DNA from 2 places in the Bacillus sp. C28GYM-DRY-1 genome. Region 2 is predicted to be linked to the other one. Evidence: riboswitches for the same ligand, from Rfam matches in the RefSeq annotation. Region 2 holds a riboswitch; the other holds the start of a gene.
The links. A riboswitch is a leader RNA that binds a small molecule or an ion and turns the genes downstream of it on or off. The one in region 2 is predicted to bind lysine.

Region 1 (12,075 bases), on a different contig from region 2:
CTGTTTTTGTTTCCTCACCAGGGATACTCACAGCCAGCGCGCACCGGAAACGGGCCGTGCGCTGTTCTTTTTCGAATCCTTTCAGCTCGCTGAGCACTTTGTTGATATTTGCCTCGTCGTCTTTCTGCTCCCCTGCATAGCGGGCGGAATAAACGCCTGGTCTGCCTCCAAGATTATCGATGGACAGACCGGAGTCGTCCGCAATCACCATTTTGTTCACTGCTTTGGCAACAGCTTCAGCTTTCAAAATGGCATTTTCTTCAAACGTATGGCCTGTTTCCTCAATTTCTTCTGTGAATCCAATTTCAGCTAAAGATTTGACATCATAGCCTTTTGGCTCAAGGATTTCTTTGAATTCCTTCACTTTTCCTGGATTATGTGTCGCAATAATTGCTTCTTTCATGATGATCAAGCCTTTCTGTCTTTATTTCAGTTCTGGCAGAGAATCACCCAGCACTTCTTTTTGCTTGTCAATCAGTTCCTGAATGCCTTTTTCTGCAAGACCGAGAAGACCGTTCAGATCCTCCCTTGAAAAAGTCGCCTCTTCCCCGGTTCCCTGCAGCTCTACAAAACGGCCGCTGCCAGTCATAATGACATTCATGTCAACTTCAGCGGAGGAATCTTCTTCATAATTTAAATCTAACAAAATCCCCTGTTCCTTATCAATTCCGACAGAGATCGCAGCAAGAAAATCAGTGATCGGATTTGCCTTGATCGTTCCCGCTTTGATCAGCTTGCCAATCGCAATTGCCATAGCAAGAAATGCACCTGTAATGGAAGCGGTTCTTGTCCCGCCATCAGCCTGAATGACATCACAGTCAATCCAAATTGTCCGTTCACCGAGCTTTTCCAAATCAACGACTGCCCGAAGCGCGCGGCCGATCAGGCGTTGAATCTCCATTGTTCTGCCGGAGATTTTCCCCTTAGAAGATTCTCTGATTGTTCTTTGGTTTGTTGCCCGCGGCAGCATGCTGTATTCAGCTGTAATCCAGCCTTTTCCTCCCCCTCGTAAAAATGGCGGCACGCGGTCCTCAACCGACGCGTTGCAGATTACTTTTGTATTTCCTGCTGTTATTAGAACAGAACCTTCCGGATGGCTGATAAAATCCAAATCGAATGTGATTGGACGCAGCTCATCATGTTGTCTTCCGTCATGTCTCATGTTTTACCTCCGATTATATGTACATAAACCATTTTTGTCCCGGAATTGAATAAAGAAAGAGGCAGCCGGAACGCTAACCTCTTTCTTTCTAGTATATCAAAAATTCCAATTTAAAAACTACCCGTATTCACTTGAGAAGGTCTGGAGACCGGTTCTGTGAGCTTTTCACCCTTTTCATTTACAAGCTCTGATTTCCCGTTTACTTTAACAGAGACACTTTTTACGTCCGGTTGCTCCGTTAACGTCAGCACAATGCTATTCAGCACTTCTGAAGAAATCATTTTCGTCTTTTCGTCGGCGCTGCCGAATATAGATTGATTAAAATCTAACGTTACCCGTCCGTCTTTGATTTTCGGTTTGCTGACCAGCTTTACATCTTCACTGAAGTCTGTTAACAGCCCGCTCACCTTGCTTGGGCCTTTAGCCAATTCATTGATCGCTGCTGTGATGTCGTCTTTTTCTGAATTGTCGATCCGTTTTGTCACCGGCACGTAGTACTCACTGTCTTCGTTTTCCGCCAAATAATAAACTGTGAGCGGATGTGTTGCAGTGAGATCATTCACCCCAGATGTTTCCATGTTAATCCCGTCTTTACGGCTTAAATCATCTGTAATCGGCGTGCCGCCTACAGGCATCTCCTTCAGTTCATGGCCGTTTATTCTGAGCTTCACTTTATCTATTGAACTGAATTGCGTAAGTGTCCATGTCACAGACTGAACGATTTTCTGTTCGTCTTCCTTCTTATAATTTTTAAATTCACTAGAGAAATCAGCTATTGCTGTCCCATCTTTTTTGATGTCAACATTAACGGTTGTGTCAGCCGGCAATACGGCTCTGAAGCCATTCGGAAGAATTTCTGACACAGGTCCGCCCTGAACGAGGTATTCAAGCGCCTGTTTGGCCGTGCCTTCACTTTTCGGAAGGGGCAGCGTTTGTGCTACGACATACCCGTTTTTATCAATGAGATAAAGCTCCCTCATGACTGTAGATGAGACTTGATCCGTTGTATCATTTGTTTTGCTTTCTGTTTTTTCGGTTACTGTTGTATTTGAATTGGCCCCCGCTTCATCGTTCACGTATGTAACGTCTTGAGGCGGATCAATTTCCTCGGCTGCCTTATCAGATTGAAACAAACCGCAACCGGTTAAAAGCAAGGCAGAGGTGAGACAAGTGGCACCAATGACTGCAGGTCCTTTTTTCAGCATACTTTTCCCTCCTAAGACTGTTTGTACTATCATGTATACGAGCCTTATTAGGAAATAGACCGAAGAATTCAGGCAAAACAGAAAAAAACCGCAACATGCCGTTGCGGGAATAATTATCTTCTAATCGGTTCTAGCAGTGAGATGCATTCCACATAGCCCACCTCATGGCCAAACCAGTCATCTGCAATCTTTGCAAACTGATCACGCGCTCCTGTTGTCAGGAACTGATGATCCGGAACAACCGGAGACTGGTTCAGCAGCCCTTTATATGAGAGAATCGTGCTGACTTCCCTTGCTGTTTCATCGCCGGACGAAATAATGTTTACGTGCTCTCCCATATATCTCTGAATGGATTCTTTTAAAATAGGATAGTGGGTGCAGCCTAAAATCAGCGAATCAATCGATGTGTCTTTTAAAGGATACAGCGATGCTTTGACAATCTCGTCTGCTGTTTTGTCAAGAAACTTCCCGCTTTCCACAAAAGGCACAAGCAGAGGGCAGGCTAGGTTCTCAACCTTCAGATCAGGATTTAATGCCAAAAGCGCCTCTTCGTACGCATTGCTCTTAATCGTGTTCTCAGTACCGATAACACCGATATGCTGATTTTCCGTTACTTTTATCGCTGCTCTCGCACCCGGCTGAATCACTCCGACCACAGGTATATCGACACTGCGCTGGATATCTTCCAATGCGATCGCTGTTGCTGTGTTGCAGGCGATCACAAGCATTTTGATATGGTGGTTTTTGAGTAAATAGTTCGTCAGCTCCCACGTATATTGAAGAACTTCTTCTTCAAGGCGCGGTCCGTATGGACACCGTTTCGTATCCCCGACGTAGATAATATTTTCTTTTGGTAACTGTCTCATGATTTCCTTTGCAACGGTTAAACCGCCAACCCCGGAATCAATGACTCCTATTGGTTGTTCCAACAAAATCGCCTCATTTTCTCTTCATTTCATGCTGCAGTTTCATCAATGACTTTTCGAAGATGGCTATTTCTTCATCTGTAAACGTTTCGAACATATCACGCAGATATTCCTGCCTTTTGGTAATGACCTCTTGGATAATCCGTTCTCCTTCAGGCAGCAAATGTATCCTAACGACGCGTCTGTCGGCCGGGTCCTTGACCCGTTCAACAAGCTCATTTTTTTGCATGCGGTCAATTAAGTCCGTTGTCGTACTGCATGCTAAATACATTTTGCCCGATAATTCGCCGATTGTCATATCTCCTAATTCATAAAGCCATTGCAGTCCGACAAATTGCGGCGGTGTAATCGCATATTGGTTAAGGATTTCTCGTCCTTTTTGCTTAATGATCGCGGCAATGTGGCGGAGTGACTTTTCAATATCCGCAACATGCTCCGAAGGTTTTGATGTCATTTGTCCATCCCTCACTCAAGGATCTCTTACGCACAAAGCGTTCCGTGTCTATTTTCCTTCTTTTTTGAAGAAAATGCAAGACTCGCTGGAGAGAAATAGAGGACTCTAGGCAAACAACATCAAATAAAAAAATTGGTTTTACGCCCTTGCCATCCATTCCAAATATGGTTTCGAACATTCCAAACAAACAGCAATAACCGGCTCCTTCCTGAAAAGAAGGAATACCGGCAAGGATTAAAGCTCTAGCTCACCCATTCTAAGAAGCTCAACAACGGCTTGCGAACGCCCTTTCACACCCAATTTCTGCATGGCATTTGAAATATGGTTTCGAACGGTTTTCTCACTGATAAATAGCTCGCTTGCAATCTCCTTTGTTGTCTTATCTTGAACGAGCAATTCGAACACTTCTCTTTCTCTTTTCGTTAGCAGCGGCTTCGATTGAAATTCTTTCTCCTTCAAGTATTGTAACCCTCCTTGCTAAGGTGAGAGCGAATCAGAAACGAATGGGTTTTGATATAGTCGAGATATCATATGTAAGAAGGGCACAGGAGGTGACGTTTACAAGAGAATTAGTTTATGGTGTATGGAGAAGGGTTTGTTTTTCCTCATCCGTCCAGCTGACAGCCTTGCCGCTATCCTTTGAGACTTGAACCATCACAACTGCTCCGGTGAAGCAGGGTTCACCTTCGCGGTTCTCTCCGAAATAGTGCAGGGTAAGAGATGAGCTACCGACAGCACTTGTTTTCACATAGATGCGCAGCTCTTCATAAGGCATAACTTGGCGCAAATAATCGCATTGCTGGCTTGCCACGACCGTCATGGTCTGTTTGTTTTCATTCATCATATTCAGCTTTTTAAAATAAAAAATCCGTGCCTCCTCAAAATATATAAAAGGCGTTACATTATTCATATGTCCAAACATGTCCGTCTCGGAAAACCGCACGGATACTTCATTAAAAAAAGAAAAGGATGTTTTCCATTCTTGGAACGGCATATCAATATAAGCGGGTAGCTTCATCTTTATTCATCTCCTTATTGTTAAAAAAACCTCTCCCATGCGGAAGAGGTTTTTTCTTCTTATACTCTGTCGCTTCCGAAGAAATTGCGGAACGCTTGTAAGTTTGTATCTCTGTTCAAGGCTGCAATAGATGTAGTAAGCGGGATGCCTTTCGGACAGGATTGAACACAGTTTTGCGAGTTGCCGCAATCTGCAAGGCCGCCTTCATCCATCAGTGCTTCTAATCGGTCAGATTTATTCATGGCACCTGTCGGATGTGCGTTAAACAGGCGGACCTGAGACATCGGTGCCGGCCCCATGAACTTCGATTTGCTGTTCACATTCGGGCAGGCTTCGAGGCAGACGCCGCACGTCATGCATTTTGATAATTCATATGCCCATTGACGGCGTTTTTCCGGCATTCTCGGTCCCGGTCCTAAATCGTGCGTACCGTCAATCGGTATCCACGCTTTTACCTTTTTCAATGAATCAAACATTCTGCTCCGGTCAACCTGCAAATCACGCACGACTGGGAATGTTTTCATTGGTTTTAAGCGGATCGGCTGTTCAAGCTGGTCGATAAGTGCCGTACAAGACTGGCGGGGCTTTCCGTTTATGACCATTGAACATGCGCCGCATACTTCTTCAAGACAGTTCATATCCCAAGTGACAGGGGTTGTCTTTTCACCTTTCACGTTAACCGGATTCCGGCGAATTTCCATCAAAGCGGAAATGACGTTCAGGTTCGGGCGGTATGGAACCTCAAATTCTTCATCATAAGGCGTGCTGTCAGCTGTATCTTGACGTGTGATAATAAATCGTATGGTTTTTTGTTCACTCATGATTATTTCGCCACCTTCTTCTTCGAGTAATCCCGTTTCCGAGGCGTTATCAGTGAGACATCGACATCCTGATACTCAAATTCCGGCGCTTCATACGGGCTTACATGTTTAGCCATTGTTGTTTTGAGCCATTCATCATCATTACGTTCAGGATAATCCGGTTTATAATGGGCGCCCCGGCTTTCATTGCGGTTGTATGCGCCAAGGGTAATCACCCTTGCAAGCTGAAGCATGTTCGAGAATTGGCGTGTGAACATTGCCCCCTGGTTGCTCCATTTTGTTGTGTCATTGATGTTGATCTTTTTAAACCGCTCCATTAATTCCTGAATTTTGTCATCCGTTTTCAATAACTTGTCGTTATGGCGGACAACTGTGACGTTCGCCGTCATCCACTCCCCAAGCTCTTTGTGAAGAACATAGGCATTTTCGGTTCCGTCCATATTCATAATCTCAGCCCATTTTTCTTCTTCTTTTTTAACGTGAGCGTCGAATAAAGATGAAGACATGTCTTCTGCTGAAGATTCTAAGCCGTTTACATATTTCACCGCATTCGGCCCGGCCACCATTCCTCCGTAAATTGCGGAGAGCAGGGAGTTTGCCCCCAAGCGGTTGCCGCCGTGCATGGAGTAATCACATTCCCCCGCTGCAAAGAGTCCCGGGATGTTTGTCATTTGATCGTAATCCACCCATAAACCGCCCATTGAATAATGGACCGCCGGGAAGATTTTCATCGGAAGCTTCCGCGGGTCGTCTCCCATGAATTTCTCATAAATCTCAATGATGCCGCCAAGCTTGATATCAAGCTCTTTCGGATCTTTATGAGACAAATCGAGATACACCATGTTTTCGCCGTTAATGCCGAGCTTCTGGTTGACGCACACATCAAATATTTCGCGTGTCGCAATATCACGCGGCACCAGGTTTCCATAAGCCGGATATTTCTCCTCTAAGAAATACCATGGCTTACCGTCTTTATATGTCCACACGCGTCCGCCTTCACCGCGCGCTGATTCACTCATCAGTCTTAGTTTGTCATCGCCCGGTATGGCTGTCGGGTGGATTTGAATAAATTCTCCGTTTGCATAATACGCTCCCTGCTGATAAACGATTGACGCAGCAGACCCTGTGTTAATCATGGAGTTCGTCGATTTTCCAAAAATAATTCCCGGTCCGCCCGTTGCCATGATGACAGCGTCTGAACGGAAGGATTCAATTTGCATGCTTGTCAGGTTTTGCGCAACAATTCCGCGGCAGGTTCTGTCATCATCTAATACAGCGCCAAGGAATTCCCAGCCTTCGTATTTTGTAACCAGACCCGCAACTTCGTATCTGCGCACTTGCTCGTCCAGTGCGTAAAGCAGCTGCTGTCCCGTCGTCGCACCCGCATAAGCTGTTCTGTGGTGCTGTGTACCCCCGAATCGGCGGAAATCAAGCAGTCCTTCAGGCGTCCGGTTAAACATGACGCCCATCCGGTCTAATAAGTGGATGATAGAAGGCGCCGCTTCACACATCGCTTTAACCGGCGGCTGGTTTGCAAGAAAGTCTCCTCCGTATACAGTGTCATCAAAATGTTCCCACGGAGAGTCACCTTCCCCTTTTGTATTGACCGCTCCGTTTATGCCGCCTTGCGCACAAACTGAATGAGAACGTTTGACAGGAACGATGGAAAACAGCTTAACCGCCATTCCTGATTCCGCTGCTTTAATTGTCGCCATGAGGCCGGCAAGACCCCCGCCGACTACGATAATGCTTGATTGACTCATGATAGCCCCTCTCCCTCTAGTAATCTAGTACTCTTATACAAATGCAAAAATCGCTTTTAAGCCTACGTAAGACAGTGCAACAAAAATAATCAGCGTAACGTATGTCGAAATTCTTTGAGAACGAGGCGTTACCGTGATGCCCCATGTAACAGCGAAAGACCATAAACCGTTCGAGAAGTGGAAAATTGTTGATAAAACACCAACAATGTAAAAGCCAAGCATAGCCGGAGAGCTCAAGATATTCGCCATCATGTCGAAATTGACCTCAGCGCCCATTTGTGCGGCAATACGGGTTTCCCACACGTGCCAGCTCACGAAAATGAGGGTGATGATACCGGTTACACGCTGCAGGACGAAGAGCCAGTTTCTCATATAGCTGTATTGGCCTGCGTTATTTTTTGCAGTAAACGCTATGTACACACCATAAACTGCATGATAAATTAATGGTAAGAAGATTATAAAAATTTCCAAGGCATACCTGAAAGGCAGACTATCCATAAAATGAGCAGCACTATTGAATGCTTCAGCGCCCCTTGCGGCAAACTGGTTGACGACTAAATGCTGAATGAGAAAGATGCCGACCGGTATGACGCCAAGCAAGGAATGCAATCTTCGAAAATAAAACTCTCTGTTCCCAGACATTACTTTACCCCCTGTTTGATAAGTGCGAAATGTGCTAAATCTCTTCCCCCACTTCTTTCAATTGTAAGCACTTTATTAAGATTTATTGACAATTTCATTTTACTCCTCCCTCAAAAGGGCGTCAAGAAAACGCGTACATAAATTATAATTTTCCGAATTGAATAGTTGATTTAAAAATTTTATTTTATCAATATATGTTTCTGTTTAATTTTTCATAAGAATTATAGGATCATTCTGTAATCCTCCCCCCTGTTTGGGCTATAATATACCAAGGAGAGAGGGGAGACAGATATGAAGTCTAAATTTGAAGCATCTATTGACAACCTAAAAGAAATTGAAATGAATGCCTATGCCTACGAACTAATACGAGAGATCGTTCTCCCAGATATGCTTGGCCAAGATTACTCTTCCATGATGTATTGGGCAGGGAAACATCTCGCCCGTAAGTTTCCTCTTGAATCATGGGAGGAATTTCCGGCCTTCTTTGAAGAAGCGGGCTGGGGAACCCTCACCAACGTAAGTTCTAAAAAACAGGAGCTTGAATTTGAACTTGAAGGGCCGATTATTTCCAACCGGCTTAAACATCAGAAAGAGCCATGCTTTCAGCTGGAAGCAGGTTTTATTGCTGAACAAATTCAATTGATGAATGACCAGATTGCTGAATCATATGAACAAGTGAAAAAGAGAGCCGATAAGGTGGTTCTGACTGTGAAATGGGATATGAAAGACCCTGTGTAATCAAAAAGGCGGTGACTGCATAGTCCCGCCTTTTTGATTGTCATTACACAGCTGAAGGATGTTTTGAAAGCTCAAATGCATCGTGCAGCGCTTCGACCGCTTTCACCATGTCATTTTCGCTTACGACTGTTGAAACTTTGATTTCAGATGTGCTGACCATTTTGATTAATATGTTTTTTTCCGCCAGTACAGCAAACATTTCAGCCGCTACACCAGGATTTGAGACCATGCCGGATCCGACAATGGATACTTTGGCCAATTTGCTTTCTGTCTCGATTTTCTCGAATTCAAGCGCGTCTTTATACTCTTCAAGCACCTCAACGGTTTGGTCTGCGTCTTCTGTTTTAACAGAGAAGGAAATTCCAGTCTGATTGTCTCCAGCCTGCGTTTGGATAATGATATCGACGTTAATGTTTCTTTTGGCAAGTGTTGTAAAAATGGTAGATAGGGTTGTCAGGCCGCCAGTCAGCCCGTAAATGGTTACCCTTGTAATTTGATCTTCAAACGCAATCCCTCTGACAATTAAATTTTGCTCCATGGATGATTCCTCCTCAATTAATGTTCCCGCTTCTGTTTCTGTACTTGAACGCACTTCTAAAGGCACTTGGTAATTTTTCGCGAACTCAACGGCTCTCGGATGAAGAACGCCGGCGCCCAAATTGGCAAGCTCAAGCATTTCATCGTATGAGATGCCGGCAAGTTTTCTCGCTGATTTCACATAGCGCGGATCGGTAGTAAACACGCCGGGCACGTCCGTGTATATATCACATTTATCCGCTTGTAATGCGGCAGCCAAAGCAACTGCAGTTGTGTCTGAACCGCCCCGGCCCAATGTCGTGATTTCGCAATCCTCTGTCATGCCTTGGAATCCTGCGACAATAACAATTTTTCCTTGCTCAAGCTGGTCTGCTAAAACCGAAGTGTCAATATCTGTGATTCTGGCGTTTCCGTGAACGGCTTCCGTGCGGATTCCCGCCTGCCAGCCGGTATAGGACACAGCGTCATAGCCTTTTTCCTGCAGCGCCATTGAAAGCAAGGAAATGGTGACCTGCTCGCCCGTCGCCAGCAGCATATCCATTTCTCGTTTGCTCGGCTGGTCAGAAATTGCTTTTGCAAGACCGACCAATTCGTCAGTGGATTTTCCCATAGCTGAAACGACAACAACGACTTGATGGCCCTTCTGTTTTTCTGAAATCGCGCGGTTTGCCGCATTTTGAATTTTTTCGACTGAGCCGACAGAAGTACCTCCGAATTTTTGTACAATAAGACCCATGTATAACCACCCTTTACATTTTGGTTCGTGCGGGTGAGGAGAAAGAGTGCTTTGTCCACAATAAAAAAAGCAACGAGAGGAATTTCTCTCATTGCTTACATTTAATCATCATGAATGATTATGAACAACGAGATAGCCCTCCAAGAAAATGATTTCTTGACAGCCTTACATTTATTCAATGCACGGCCAGCAAATAATACCGATGGGGTTTTATTTGCTTCGGCGACGCTCCCCTTTCAGCCTTTTTCACAGAATCCATCTTTCTCCAAAGGCTTACTCTTGAAGTTCGCACCTCTATCTTCACCATATAACACGATCTAACTATGAAATTAGTTCACATTTTATCAGATCTTTTTTAAAAGGACAACATTATTTTTGCAATTTATCGTAAAGCAGCTGAGCAACCGCTGCGGGTACACCTGCTTTTTTGATGTCCTCAAGGCTTGCTTCCTTCATTTTTTTAACCGAACCGAAATGCTTTAACAGCATTTTCTTTCTTTTCTCTCCGATACCCGGGATGTCGTCCAATACGGATTGAAACGCGCTTTTTCCGCGGATTTGCCTGTGAAAGCTGATTACAAAACGGTGCACCTCGTCCTGAATGCGCTGCAGGAGGTAAAATTCTTGACTGTTCCGTTCCAGATACACCGTCTCCAGCGGATCGCCAATTAATAAATTTGAAGTTCTGTGTTTTTCGTCTTTGGCTAAACCGGCGATCGGGATATCCAAGCCAAGTTCATTTTCAATAACATCCCTTGCAGCGTTGATCTGCCCTTTTCCTCCGTCAATGATGATCAAATCAGGCAGAGGCAGATTTTCGCGAAGCACTCTCGTATAGCGTCTTCTGACGACCTCTCTCATTGAGCCGTAATCATCCGGTCCCGTAACGGTTTTGATTTTATATTTGCGGTATTCCTTTTTGTTCGGCTTGCCGTCGATAAACACGATCATCGCGGAAACCGGGTTTGTCCCCTGTATGTTTGAGTTATCAAACGCTTCAATTCTGTGCGGAGTATAAATATTCAGTGCCTCACCGAGTTTATGCACAGCCCCGATTGAGCGCTCCTCGTCCCGTTCAATTAAGGAGAATTTTTCTTTCAGCGCGATTTTCGCGTTTTTATGGGCCAGCATAAGCAGTTCTTTTTTCGAGCCTTTTTTTGGCTGGTGGACGTTTGTTTCCAGCAGCTGCTCGATCATGGATTGATCAACGCTGTCCGGAACTAAAATTTCCTTTGGAAGGAAGTGGTTGTTTTTTGAATAGAACTGCCCGATGAATGTCAGAAACTCTTCATCTGCTTCCTGATAGAGCGGGAACATGCTGACATCGCGTTCAATGAGCTTTCCTTGGCGGATAAAAAAGACCTGTACGCACATCCAGCCCTTATCATATGCGTACGCGAATACGTCACGGTCGACTAGATCGTTCATCGTCATTTTTTGTTTTTCCATCGTTGATTCAATATGGGCGATTTGGTCGCGAAGCTCTTTTGCCCGTTCAAACTCTAGATTCTCAGCAGCTTCATGCATTTTCCCTTCAAGCTCTTTTTTGACCTCATTATAGCCGCCCTTTAAGAAACGGGTAATGCTTTCAACCAGTTCTCTGTTGGTCTCTTCGGAAATGTCCTTTACGCACGGAGCGAGACATTGGCCCAGATGATAGTAGAGGCACACTCTGTCCGGCAGCTTGGAGCATTTTCTGAGAGGGTACAGACGATCAAGCAGTTTTTTTGTTTCCCTTGCGGCCTGAACATTCGGGTACGGCCCGAAATAGCGCCCTTTGTCTTTTTTGACATTGCGGGTGACAATCAGCCTTGGGTGGCGTTCATGGGTGAGTTTTATGAAAGGATAGGTTTTGTCGTCTTTCAGCATGACGTTGTATTTCGGATCATGCTTTTTGATCAGATTCATTTCTAAAATAAGCGCTTCTAGATTGGAGGACGTCACGATATATTCAAAATCCTCGATTTCCGTCACAAGCCTTTGTGTTTTCGCATCATGAGAACCTGTGAAGTAGGAGCGCACTCTGTTTTTCAGCACTTTTGCTTTTCCTACGTAGATCACAGTCTGCTGCCG
Region 2 (12,075 bases):
ATACCAATTCATACACCGTTAAACCGCTCGGCGCTTCAGGTGTCTGCGGCAGAATCGCCATATCTTTCGCAATGTCCTTTGTAGACATTTTATGGATCGCTTTACCGTTTAAATAGACGGTACCTGCATGTGAGCGCATAATTCTGGACATTGTCTTTAATATTGTTGATTTCCCGCAGCCATTCGGGCCAATTAAGGTGGTAATTTCCCCTTTAGGAATCGATATATTTAAATCCTCTACAATCACCCTGTCGCCATACCCGATTCCAAGCTGATCTGTTGATATTGATTCATATTCGGCCCCCTCCTCTAATTCGCTTTCATCAATAAATAAATAAAGTAAGGCGCACCTAACACGGAAATAACAAGTCCAACCGGAATTTCTGACGGTGCCAATACATTTCTCGCCAGCGTATCTGCGAGCAAAAACAGAAATGCGCCAATGAAGGCGGAGACCGGTATCAGTGTCTGGTGACGGGGACCGGTAAGCCTTCTTGCCACGTGAGGCGCAATCAGCCCGAGAAACGCGATGCCCCCTGCAGCTGCCACGCATGAAGCGGCAAGTGTGACCGCTGCCAGAAGAAGAATCCGCCTCTCCCTTTCAACGGCAGTGCCCAGCCCGGTCGCTAATTGGTCTCCAAGCTGCAAAATGTTCAAATAGCGTGCCTTATATAAAGTAAACGGAAGCAAGATCACAATCCAAGGGAGAATCGCCCAAATCATATTCCAGTTCGCACCCCATATCGAGCCAGATATCCAAACCGCGGCTTGCATAAAATCATGAGGGTCCATCTTGAGCTGAAAAATTAGCAACAGGGCGTTAAATCCGGCATTCACGCCAATGCCTACTAAAATCAGCCGAATCGGGGTCACCCCTTTTTTCCATGCCAGAAGATAAATGAGAAAAGCGGCTAGGATTGCACCCGCCAAAGCACTGAACGGCAGCATAAATGTACCGAAAATGCTGAGGTCTGAAGCTGACTCTTGAAAAAAGTAAATAAAAAGCACAACAGCAAGAGAGCCGCCGGCGTTAATTCCAAGAATGCCGGGCTCAGCCAGATCATTTTGAGACACGCTTTGCAAAATGGCTCCAGCAACAGCGATTCCTGCCCCAACGAGCAAGGAAAGGATGATTCGGGGAAGCCTGAACTCAAATAAAACAAGCTCGTCACGCGCCGTCCCTTGGCCGAAAAAGACTTGAAGCGTTTTAAGCGGTGCAATTGTGATGACACCCAAATTTAGACTGATAAAAAAGACGAGTACGATGAGCAGAAAGGTCACAGCCATCACAACGAGCGGTTTTTTCGTTTTTGTTTTCATTACAGCCCTCTCCTTTCCAGGCGTGCCAAATAAAGGAAAAAGAGAACGCCGATGAGAGAGGTCAGCGCGCCGACAGGCGTTTCAAAGGGCGCGTTGACGAGCCTTGCAGCAATGTCAGCAAACACAAGCAAAACAGCCCCGAGCACTGCCGAGCAAGGAATAATCCACCGATGATCCACACCGACCAAAAACCGGGTAATATGCGGAATGATCAGCCCGATAAATGCGATGGTGCCGGCAATGGAAACCGCAGCTCCCGTCAAAATCACAACGACAAGCATGCCAGCCAGTTTTACCGCTGATGTATATTGTCCAAGCCCTTTCGCCAGCTCATCACCGAGACTTAACACTGTCACAGACCGGGCGATGATAAACGCCAGCGTTAAACCGACAGCCCCTGCGAGAAGCAAAAGCTGGACACCTGACCATTTCACGCCCGCTACTCCGCCTGCGTACCAAAAACTGATATCCTGAGCGACATCAAAGCGGATTGCAATGGCGGTTGAAATGCCCGTAAAGAAATAAGTAACAGCCGTTCCCGCGAGAGCAAGTTTTACAGGCGTAAGTCCGCCTCTTGAAAACATGCCGATACCCATTACCGTCGATGCCCCCAGGTGACAAAACCATCTCCATTATGCAAACGAACGGAAAAGACATTTACGTATTCGGTAAAGATTTCGGAAGAGGCGGAAGCATCATTTACAAAGATCTCGGCCTGCAGGGTACAAAGCTGACAAAAGAAAAAGCCATTGACCAGGGTCCTGGTTATACAAGTATTTCACTAGAAAAGCTCCCTGACTTCGCCGGAGATTATATTTTCGCAGGACCATGGCAATCAGGCGGTGATGATGGCGGCGTATTTGACAGCTCCATCTGGAAGAACCTAAGCGCCGTTAAAAATGGCCATGTCTATAGGATTGACCCAATTGGCTTCTATTTTACAGACCCGATTTCATTAGAGGGCCAGCTGAAATTTATTACGGAAAGCTTAACAAAATAAACAAAAGAGCCGCAGCCTGCGGCTCTTTTTCCAGCAATTTATATGTAGCTGCATCATCATCGCGATCAAGTTTTTTAACAGGCACTATATCGGAAAACCTTTCTCTCATGCACTCTTGGTAAATAGTGTTAGTCGTGTTTAGTTTACTGGAGAGACTGAAAAATGTTTTTTGCATATGCGATCATCCGCAAAGGTTTTTCACTCTATTTCAGCTTTCCTGTCAGCTATTTTAACGATCGGATTCCTAACCGGAGACATTGTATTTTGATAATAATAAAAGACACCTGAAAAGCAAATCAGGTGTCTTTTGTTTATGCTTGTTTTTCTTTCTGAAACTTTTTAACCACAAATGGATAGACGATCAGGCCGACAAAGAATAAACCGATGCCGAGAATAAATGTCGTTAAATCCGCTGTGCCTGTTACAATGACAAACACTGAGTATGCGCACGCTAAAATCGCAATCAATCCGTCTTTTACGCGGGAGCCTTTCAGCTGGTCATAAGTTTCACCTTTGATGACAATCTTCAAGCTGTAAATCGCTGAAACCAAATACGGAATTAAATACGCAAGCGTTGCCGCTGTCGTTAAAAACGTAAATGCGTCACTTATTGTCCGGGAAATAACAGAGAAAATGAAGACCTGTGACATCACATTTGTAATAACCAGCGCATTAATCGGACTTCCCTTTTTATTCGTTTTCGCAAAGAATGCCGGAAAATCTCCTGCTTTAGCAGCTTGGTAAGGAACCTCAGAGCCAAGCAAAATCCAGCCGAGCATCGTTCCGAATAAGCAAAGAATCGCCAATAGCGCCATGATCACACTTCCAGCGTTCCCGACAATCGCATACAGCACATCAACGAACGGTTTTTCAGATCCAACAAGTTTATCGTGCGGCAGAACGCCCATCGTAATGAAAGTCACAATAATATAAATGCTCAAGGCAATCAGCAAGCCGGTAATTGTTGCACGTTTTACATCACGCTGAGAACGCGCGCGTCCGGACAGGATTACAGCTGATTCAATTCCGACAAACGCCCAGAGAGTAGAAATTGCGGCATTGTGAACCTGTCCGCCAATTCCGATGCTTGTGCCGTTTTCGCCTTGAATTGGAAAATAAAAGTGATCGAATAATGTCGTTTGAAAAACAAACAATCCGGCAACGATAAAGAAGACAAACCCTAATACTTTCGAAAATGTTGTGATAAAGTTTAATTTACTTGCACCGTTAATGCTTGCAACAAGAATCGTGTGCGTTCCCCATAACAAGATCGTACATACAGCAAATGTCAGCAATTGGCCGAGTGTCACCTCTTGTCCGCCGATCGAAAACATTTCACGTTTATCAACTAAGATCGGGAAGAACGAAGTCAAGTAACCGGCAAGACTTGTAATAATCGCCACGTTACTGATCCAACTCGCCACCCAATAGCCCCACACCATTGTGAAACCGGCAGCGTTCCCTTTCTTCGGATCAGAGAACAGCGCTCTTGCATAACTTTGCGGCCCAGCTGTCAGCTCAGGCTTGCGAATGGACAAATGCCCAAAAACAAGCGCAATCATCAGCACGCCGGCACCTGTCAACAGCCAAGCGGACGTCGCTCCAAAGGGACTAGCGATTGAGGCAAGCGAGCTCGGCAAGGAGAAAATTCCTGATCCAACCATATTTCCAACGACAAACGCCGTTAATAACCAAAAACCCCATTTTTTTGTCTGTTCCATTCCAGTACCTCCATGATTCTTTGTACGGACCAGACCCCGAGATCATATAAACGCAAAAAAAGCCTGAACAAAAGTCCATGCTTAAAGAAACACACACCCTTGATCTCCGGATAGCCCTCCGCGAAAAAGCACGCGGCAGTCCTGCACTTATTCAGATACAGTCCCAGCATAGAGAAGGATCGGCTTTCTCCACACTTCGGCGCTGATGCCTTTTACACATGTTTAACAGCCCCTGTCAGCCTGGCATGTGTGACTCATCATCCGCGCAACCTCTACCTCACTGAGAAAGAGTGAGGATTTAATTATTCAGTTACTCCCAGAAGGTTATCAAAGAAAGGATGATCTGTCAAAGGGAACAGATGGAAAATACGGATAGAGCCAAGCTCTATCCGCATGTGGTTATCGATTATTTTTCTTTTTTTGCACAGCTTCTTGAAGCGGATCATCTTTTAGAGCTGAACCGGCATCTTCAAGAGCTCCCTGGATTACGTTTTTTTCTTTATCAGAACGTTTTCCTTTATCTTTATTAAAGAAACCCATTCGTATCACCTCTTTATAGAAAATAGGTACATGTTTAAGATGCCTTTTTCCTTCAGAAATTATGCGGGAAATTTTTTATTGTCCAAAGTCCTGTTGATCAAACATACATTCTCTTGATATATTTGTAATTCAGAGATTTTTTGCAAAAGATAAAAGGAGAAGCGGGGAAATGACAGGAAAAACACACATCATGGGAGGCATCGCTTCTTGTACGGCAGTGGCTTATTATTATTATGGTTTTGATCCAGTGCTTATGGCTGCGTCAGGCGCGGTTGGGGCATTGATACCCGATATTTGCCACACGCAAAGCAAAATCGGGAGAAGATTACCTATTTTATCAAAAGTGGTCAGCTCCGTTTTCGGCCACCGAACCTTTACACACAGCCTGCTATTTCTGCTCATCATGTTTTTTATCACAGCCACATATATTCCAGATAAAAACATTTCAACCGGACTGATGACCGGAATGGCGAGCCATTTAATTCTTGACGCTTGGACAGTGAACGGAATCAAATTATTATTCCCTTCAACGATCCGCGTGCGGCTCCCATTATACATGAAGACAGGCAGTTTTTCCGAGCAGCTCGTGTTAGCCGGGCTGACAATTGCTTCATGTTACTACTTTTATATGCTGTTTCTTGGACGCATGTTTTAAACGTGAGTGCTGACACTTGTCTGAACGGGCTATTTTTAGTAGGTTTTACATAAGAAGCATTCCATGCAGATGATCAAGAAAACGCGAGGAGTCATATTCATGAAAGGGACCTTTTTTCACAATCAGCGGTTTTTATGTATTTCGATCGTATTCATGTGGATCAAAACGTATGCGATCTATAAACTCGGCTTTGATTTGCAGATCGATTCTCTGTTGGAGGAGCTGATGTTGCTGATTAACCCGCTCAGCTTTATCCTTCCATTATTCGGGATCGGCCTGTTTCTGAAAGAAAATAAGCAGCGGATCTTTTTGCTGATTGCCAATTTGGTTCTGACTGTAATCTTGATTTCCAACACGATTTTTTACGGCTTTTATATCGATTTTATTACCATCCCTGTTTTATTTCAGGCCAGTAACATGAGCGATATGGGCAGCAGTGTAAAAGAATTGTTCAATCCTCTGTTTATCGCCCTGTTTGCGGATTTGGTTTTTCTTCTGCTGTTTGCCCGAAAAGAGAAACACCCGCAGACAAAAGCCGCATCGAGCACGATCAAACGGTACTATGCAGCTTCCTGCGGCATAATCTTATGCACTCTGGCACTTGCAGAAGTACAGCAGCCAAAGCTTTTGGCACATTCCTTTGACCGGGAAATGCTCGTCAAAAGCATCGGTTTGTTTCAATTCCATATCTACGATACGATTTCTCAGACTGTTAATATAAGTGCGAAAGCATTTGCAGATGAAGACAGCATGACTGCCATCAAAAACTACACAGAGGCTGATTACAGCAAGCCTGATCAAGGCAAATTCGGGCTGGCAAAGGGGCGCAACGTCATCTTTGTGACGCTTGAATCGACCCAAAGCTTCGTTCTGAATGAAAAGGTGAATGGAAAAGAAATTACTCCGTTTATGAATGATTTCATCAAAAAGAGCTATTACTTTGATCATTTCTATCAGCAAACCGAACAAGGCAAAACATCTGATTCAGAATTCATCGTGGCGAACTCGCTGTACCCTTCCCTTAGCGGCGCAGTCTTTTTCACGAAAAGCGACCATCAATTTCATACGATGTACAAATCGCTGAAACAACATGATTATGATTCAGCTGTCTTTCACGCCAACCATAAAACATTTTGGAACAGAGATGTGATGTACGATTCATTTGGGATTGACCGCTTTTTTGATGTTGATGACTTCCATGTCACTCCCGGGACATCAACAGGCTGGGGCTTAAAGGATAAGGAATTTCTAGAGCAGTCAGCCGGAAAGCTGAAAAGCCTGCCGCAGCCGTTCTACAGCAATTTCATCACGTTAACGAATCATTTTCCGTTTGAGATTGATGAAAAGAATCAGCTGATTGATGAATACGATTCAAGCAGCGACCTGCTAAACCGCTATGTGACAACGGTTCGCTATGAAGATGAGGCATTAAAGCATTTTATCAAAAGACTGAAGGACGAAGGCTTATACGAAAATTCGATGATCGTATTTATGGGAGATCATTACGGCATTTCAGAAGCCCATAACGAGGCGATGGCTGAGTTTTTAGGAAAAGAAGAAATCACGCCGTATGACAACGTTCAGCTCCAGCGAGTGCCGTTTATCATACATATCCCGGGCATCACCGATCAAAAGCCGGAAACCATCTCTGATGCCGGAGGCCAGGTCGACGTCAGGCCGACACTGATGCATTTGCTAGGCATTGAAACAAAGGGAGATATTCAATTCGGCAATGATTTGCTGTCAGATGACCGCACCCCATTCGCCGTGTTGAGAAACGGCAGTTTTATTACAAACGACTTTGTATATACGAAAAACACGTGCTATAGCCAAAAAACAGGTGAAGTGCTGGAAGACCAGAATGCGTGCCTCCCTTATAAGGAGAAAGCAAACGAAGAGCTGTCTTTCTCTGATAAAATCTTAAACGGCGACCTGCTCCGTTTTTATGAATAAAAAATCCCTCTTTACAGAGGGATTTTTTACGTTTCAAACATTACTTTACCAGTCAGCTTTGTGTGATAGCCGTTTAAATGAGACAGATTCGCCTTGTATTCCTCAGAGCTCAAAATCTCCTTCACGGCTTTCAGCAGCTGCTCATGTTTTTTCAAAACGACGATATCATATTGTTCTTCGATGAGCGGAATAAAATCTACACTGCCCATATGTGCCGCGTGCTGCGCCCCAATTCCTGCGTCAGCCTGTCCGCTTGAGACTTGTGAAGCGACAGCATAATGATTGCTCACGGTTTCGCCGTACCCCTTTACATCAGCCGGATTCACACCAAGCAAGCCAAGCTGTTCATCAAGGAGGACCCTTGCGCCCGAACCCTTTTCTCTGTTGATTATTTGGATATCGGTCCTTTTCAAGTCTTCCCAGCAGTGAATGTGTTTCGGATTCCCTTTTTGAACATACAGTCCTGCTTTGCGGAGAACGACATTGATCAGACAAAACGGTTCACCAGACAAAATCCGTTTTGCATAAGGCACGTTATATTGTCCTGTTTCCGCATCATACAAATGCAGGCTGACAATGTCACATTTTCCTTGATACATATCAATCAGGCTGTTCAAGCTTCCTTTATATTTACGGAGCGGCGTCTCCAGAATGGCATTCTCCAAATGCTTACTGAGCAGATCCATCGAAATGTCCTGTCCGCTGATCATGACATTCGGGCTGCCATCCGGCTCCCCCTCCTGCATCTGTTTCGGCACTTCAGCTGCAGCAATGGGCTGAGACATTCTCATATTCGATTTATATCGCTTTAGGTCTTCTTCGTCCACACGCATCTGCCTTCCGACGCGGTAAGCAGAGATCATGCCTTTTTTTATCAAATCATAAACGGTCAGCTTTGATACCTTCAGCAGACCTGCAACTTCTTCTATCGTATAGGATGAGTTTTCATTCATCATCATCACTCTCCTATTTTATTATACCGTTTCATTGGATGTAAAAAAACCCACACAACCAAACATAATCAGTTATAATTAGTTATAACTAATTATAAGGGGTGCACTCATGTTTAAAAAGTATTCCATTTTAACAGCAGCCTTAACCGCTTTTCTGCTTGCAGCAGGCTGCTCCGCAAACCAGTCAACAACAGACAGCGAGAAAAATGTAACGTTAACCATCTCAGCGGCCGCCAGTGTACAGGATGCACTTGAGGAGATTCAAAAGAATTACAAAAAAGAACATCAAAACATTACAATCCAAGATAACTATGGCTCATCCGGCGCCTTGCAAAAACAGATTTCTCAAGGTGCAGGGGCTGATCTGTTCTTCTCAGCTGCTGAGGATAAATTTCAAAAGCTGGTGGATGATGGGGATATTGCCAAAAAAGACAGCACTGATTTAGTCGGCAATGAAATTGTGCTGGTCGTGCCGAAAAGCGTTGATTCGCCTGTAACTAGCTTCAGCAATCTGGCTCATTCAGAAAAAATCGCCCTCGGAACGCCGGAATCTGTGCCGGCAGGAGCCTACGGGAAAGAATCACTGACAAAGCTGTCTCTATGGGACAAAGTGAAGGATAAAATCGTTTATGGAAAAGACGTTCGCCAAGTTCTTTCTTATGTTGAAACAGGCAATGTAGACGCAGGCGTTGTTTATAAAACAGACGCTCTGATCTCAAAAAAGGTCAAAATCATTGACGAGGCAAAAGCAGATACACACAGCCCGATTGTCTATCCGTTAGGAATTGTAAAAGATACAAAACACCGTAAGGAAGCGAAGGAATTTTACGAGTACCTGCAATCTGATGAAGCAATGAAAGTATTTGAGAAATATGGTTTTACTGCTGAGTAGCATAACCGCTTCAGAGTTTTTCACACCTGTTTTGCTTTCCTTTCAGGTGGCGGCAGTTGCCGGAATTGTTGTCATTATTCTCGGAACACTGGCTGGAGCATGGATGTCGCGGGCATCATTTTTCGGAAAAACGGCACTCGAAACATTTTTTATGCTTCCGCTCGTTCTTCCGCCTACTGTCGTCGGTTTTATCTTGATCGTCATGTTCGGAAAGCACAGTTTTATCGGTCAAGCCATCGAGTGGGTCTTTCAGCAGCCTGTCATTTTCACCTGGTGGGCCGCTGTGATCTCCTCGGCGGTTGTAGCCTTTCCGCTCATGTATCAATCCGCTAAAACTGGATTTGCCGACATTGATCCCGATATACAGGGCGCGGCAATGTTAGACGGCGCAAGCAGATGGAAAGTATTTATCCACATTTCAGTTCCGCTCGCCTATCCTTCATTACTGACCGGAAGCATCCTCAGCCTTGCGCGGGCGCTCGGAGAATTTGGCGCAACACTCATGTTTGCAGGGAACATCCCCGGTGTTACGCAAACACTTCCGACGGCCATTTATGTCGCATTGGATTCCGGAAACAATACCCTAGCCTGGGCGTGGGTCGTCTGTATTGTTGTCATTTCCTTTTTGATGCTGTTTTTCATTCAACAGAAAAAAACACACTAAAAAAACTCCCCGTCTCGGGGAGTTTTTCATTAAAATAGAAGCTCATCGGGATTTGGACCGACACGCTCATCTTTGTTTAACGCGTCAATTTTGTCCATGTCTTCCTGAGACAATTCGAAATCAAAAATATCAGCGTTTTCAATGATACGGTGTTCTTTGATGGATTTTGGGATTGTTACAACTTCATGCTGCAGATCCCAGCGTAAAATGACTTGAGCCACAGATTTATTGTGTTTTTCAGCAATCTGTGTGAGCACTTCGTTGTCCAAAAGCTGTCCCTGCATGAGCGGAGACCACGCTTCCAACTGGATGCCTTGGGCTTTGCAGTAATCTCTTAATTCTTTTTGTATCAAACGAGGGTGAAATTCTACTTGGTTCACCATCGGTTTGATTTCAGCGTCTTTCAGCAGTTCTTCTAAATGATGAACTTGGAAGTTGCTGACACCGATTGCGCGGATTTTGCCGTCTTTATACAGCTTTTCAAGCGCGCGCCACGTATCTTTATATTTATCTTTGCCAGGCCAGTGGATCAAATATAGATCTAAGTAATCAAGCTGAAGTCTTTCCAAGCTTTTTTCAAAGGCAGCAAGCGTTGTTTCGTAGCCTTGATCTTCATTCCATACTTTTGATGTAATAAAGAGCTCTTCTCTTGCCACACCGGATTCCTTGATCCCGATGCCAACGCCTTCTTCATTTTTGTAGACAGCTGCTGTATCAATGCTGCGGTAGCCGTTTTTAATCGCCGCTTTCACTGATTCAGTCGCTTCACTTCCATTTTCTACTTTAAAAACACCAAGACCGAACCAAGGCATTTCCACTCCGTTATGTAGCTTTACAGTATCCTTTAAACTTGTTGGCACTTGAACATCCACCCTTTCACTGAAATGTAAGCGTCTATATTATCTCACATTCCTCTCTGCCGATACCAATAATACGCTTAAGAACCTCTTTTTGCTTCTTTTTTCATAGCACAGATAAACCTATACACTATTTTTTCCTATTTTAACATTATTGAGATCACAGCTGCATTGAGCAGGGTATGCGTGTAGTATACCCACATAAAAACAAAGGAGGAAACAAATTGAAACGGATTCGGATCCCAATGACACTTGTGCTTGGTGCCGCTTTGACCATCGCCCCTTTGTCCTTTTCTTCCGCTGAAGAAAACTCTGCTCCTAAGATCTCTCCTGAAACAACTGCAGCTGAGGTCGGTTTACATGTAAACCTTGATGTGCTTGGCATTGCCAATCAGATTGCCGATGCCATTAAATCCTCACAGAACCGGGATGGTTTTGTGAAAAACCTCATGGAGTCTTCCTTCTACGCATCCGGCCAAACATATAATGTCATGGTATTTAATTTAAGCCAGGAATACGAAGATCACTTGAACGGTGTGCAATTTTACGGCTCAGCCGTTTACGATGGCATTACGTACGGCATTTGGGTATTCGAAGACGGAACCTTAACTAACAAAGGTGATTGCGGCTGGATCAACTGGGCCTTCAGAGGCTGGTTCGACCGGGATGGCAGCACTGTCGAATTCCATCGCCCTTAATACAGAAAAAAGCTGGCGATAGAGCGCGGCAGCTTTTTTGCTGCATTTTATTCGCCGCCTTCAAGCATTGCGGCTTCCACATCATTAATGTATTGGCGAAGCTCATGGGAGATGTCCCGGGAAATTTCCCGTTCCTCGAAGAGCGTTTGAATTTCATTTCTAATCGCCTGCACAGCCTTCAGCTTCACCTCTAACTTCTGATTTTCAAAATGAGCACTTGATTTGAGCTCATGGCTGTGCTCCAGCCTGAAAATTAACTGTTTATAAAACGAAATGACAGATAAAAATACTTCTTTATGTTCTTCCGTCTTATGTTTTTCCAAGTGTTCTATCGCTGCTTTTGCCGTTTTCACTCTCGTTGCCCGTATCAATCCCGCTTCATTTAAAATCGACATCTCCGGCTTTTTGTGTTCACCGAAGAAGATCCAATACATCAGCCGCTTGAGTCTTGTTTTTGATAATCCGACTTTAAATGGGTTGCCATACAAAATTTCTAATTCGTTAAACCGTTCTTGCAGTACATTTGCCGTCTCTTCTGGAATGTCTCCCCGCTCCAGCATTTTTACCAGCGCCTCTTGCTCAGCTTTAACCCCTTGCGCACGGACTTTTCGCTCTTGCTTTTTGATCCGATTAGATGATGTATACTGCTGAAAACGAAGATTTTTCATTTTCTCATTGTATTCAGCTATAACCGCAAGAGAGGCTGTTTTGTTTGTATCGTTCATGTCCTCCTTAATCGTTCGGAGAGCTTTTTTAATCAATTTGCGCCTCGCCGTCAGAAGCTTTTCATTTCGTTTCTCGTCCTCTTCTTCTTTTTCAGTC

Region 1: another riboswitch for lysine. It lies ahead of Q3W56_RS07665 (aspartate kinase); the one in region 2 lies ahead of Q3W56_RS19785 (amino acid permease).

What each region holds. Positions count from the first base shown of each region.
Region 1 is NZ_JAUMKF010000006.1:14,663-26,737, reverse strand. It holds gene Q3W56_RS07720 (XTP/dITP diphosphatase) at 1-412, opposite strand, end outside; gene rph (ribonuclease PH) at 425-1,162, opposite strand; gene gerM (spore germination protein GerM) at 1,273-2,367, opposite strand; gene racE (glutamate racemase) at 2,481-3,299, opposite strand; gene Q3W56_RS07700 (MarR family winged helix-turn-helix transcriptional regulator) at 3,307-3,747, opposite strand; gene gerE (spore germination transcription factor GerE) at 3,982-4,206, opposite strand; gene Q3W56_RS07690 (acyl-CoA thioesterase) at 4,322-4,765, opposite strand; gene sdhB (succinate dehydrogenase iron-sulfur subunit) at 4,825-5,586, opposite strand; gene sdhA (succinate dehydrogenase flavoprotein subunit) at 5,589-7,349, opposite strand; gene sdhC (succinate dehydrogenase cytochrome B558) at 7,383-7,991, opposite strand; gene Q3W56_RS07670 (YslB family protein) at 8,283-8,729, shown strand; gene Q3W56_RS07665 (aspartate kinase) at 8,773-10,002, opposite strand; lysine riboswitch at 10,128-10,307, opposite strand; gene uvrC (excinuclease ABC subunit UvrC) at 10,372-12,075, opposite strand, start outside.
Region 2 is NZ_JAUMKF010000033.1:3,928-16,002, forward strand. It holds gene Q3W56_RS19760 (ABC transporter ATP-binding protein) at 1-328, opposite strand, end outside; gene Q3W56_RS19765 (FecCD family ABC transporter permease) at 310-1,320, opposite strand; partial or broken gene Q3W56_RS19770 (FecCD family ABC transporter permease) at 1,320-1,934, opposite strand; partial or broken gene Q3W56_RS19775 (ABC transporter substrate-binding protein) at 1,934-2,320, shown strand; gene Q3W56_RS19780 (hypothetical protein) at 2,298-2,495, opposite strand; gene Q3W56_RS19785 (amino acid permease) at 2,632-4,041, opposite strand; lysine riboswitch at 4,145-4,324, opposite strand; gene sspJ (small acid-soluble spore protein SspJ) at 4,441-4,581, opposite strand; gene Q3W56_RS19795 (metal-dependent hydrolase) at 4,751-5,236, shown strand; gene Q3W56_RS19800 (LTA synthase family protein) at 5,336-7,189, shown strand; gene Q3W56_RS19805 (substrate-binding domain-containing protein) at 7,216-8,142, opposite strand; gene modA (molybdate ABC transporter substrate-binding protein) at 8,252-9,034, shown strand; gene modB (molybdate ABC transporter permease subunit) at 9,006-9,698, shown strand; gene pgoN (glyoxal/methylglyoxal reductase) at 9,728-10,558, opposite strand; gene yvgO (stress response protein YvgO) at 10,780-11,253, shown strand; gene Q3W56_RS19830 (Na+/H+ antiporter) at 11,301-12,075, opposite strand, start outside.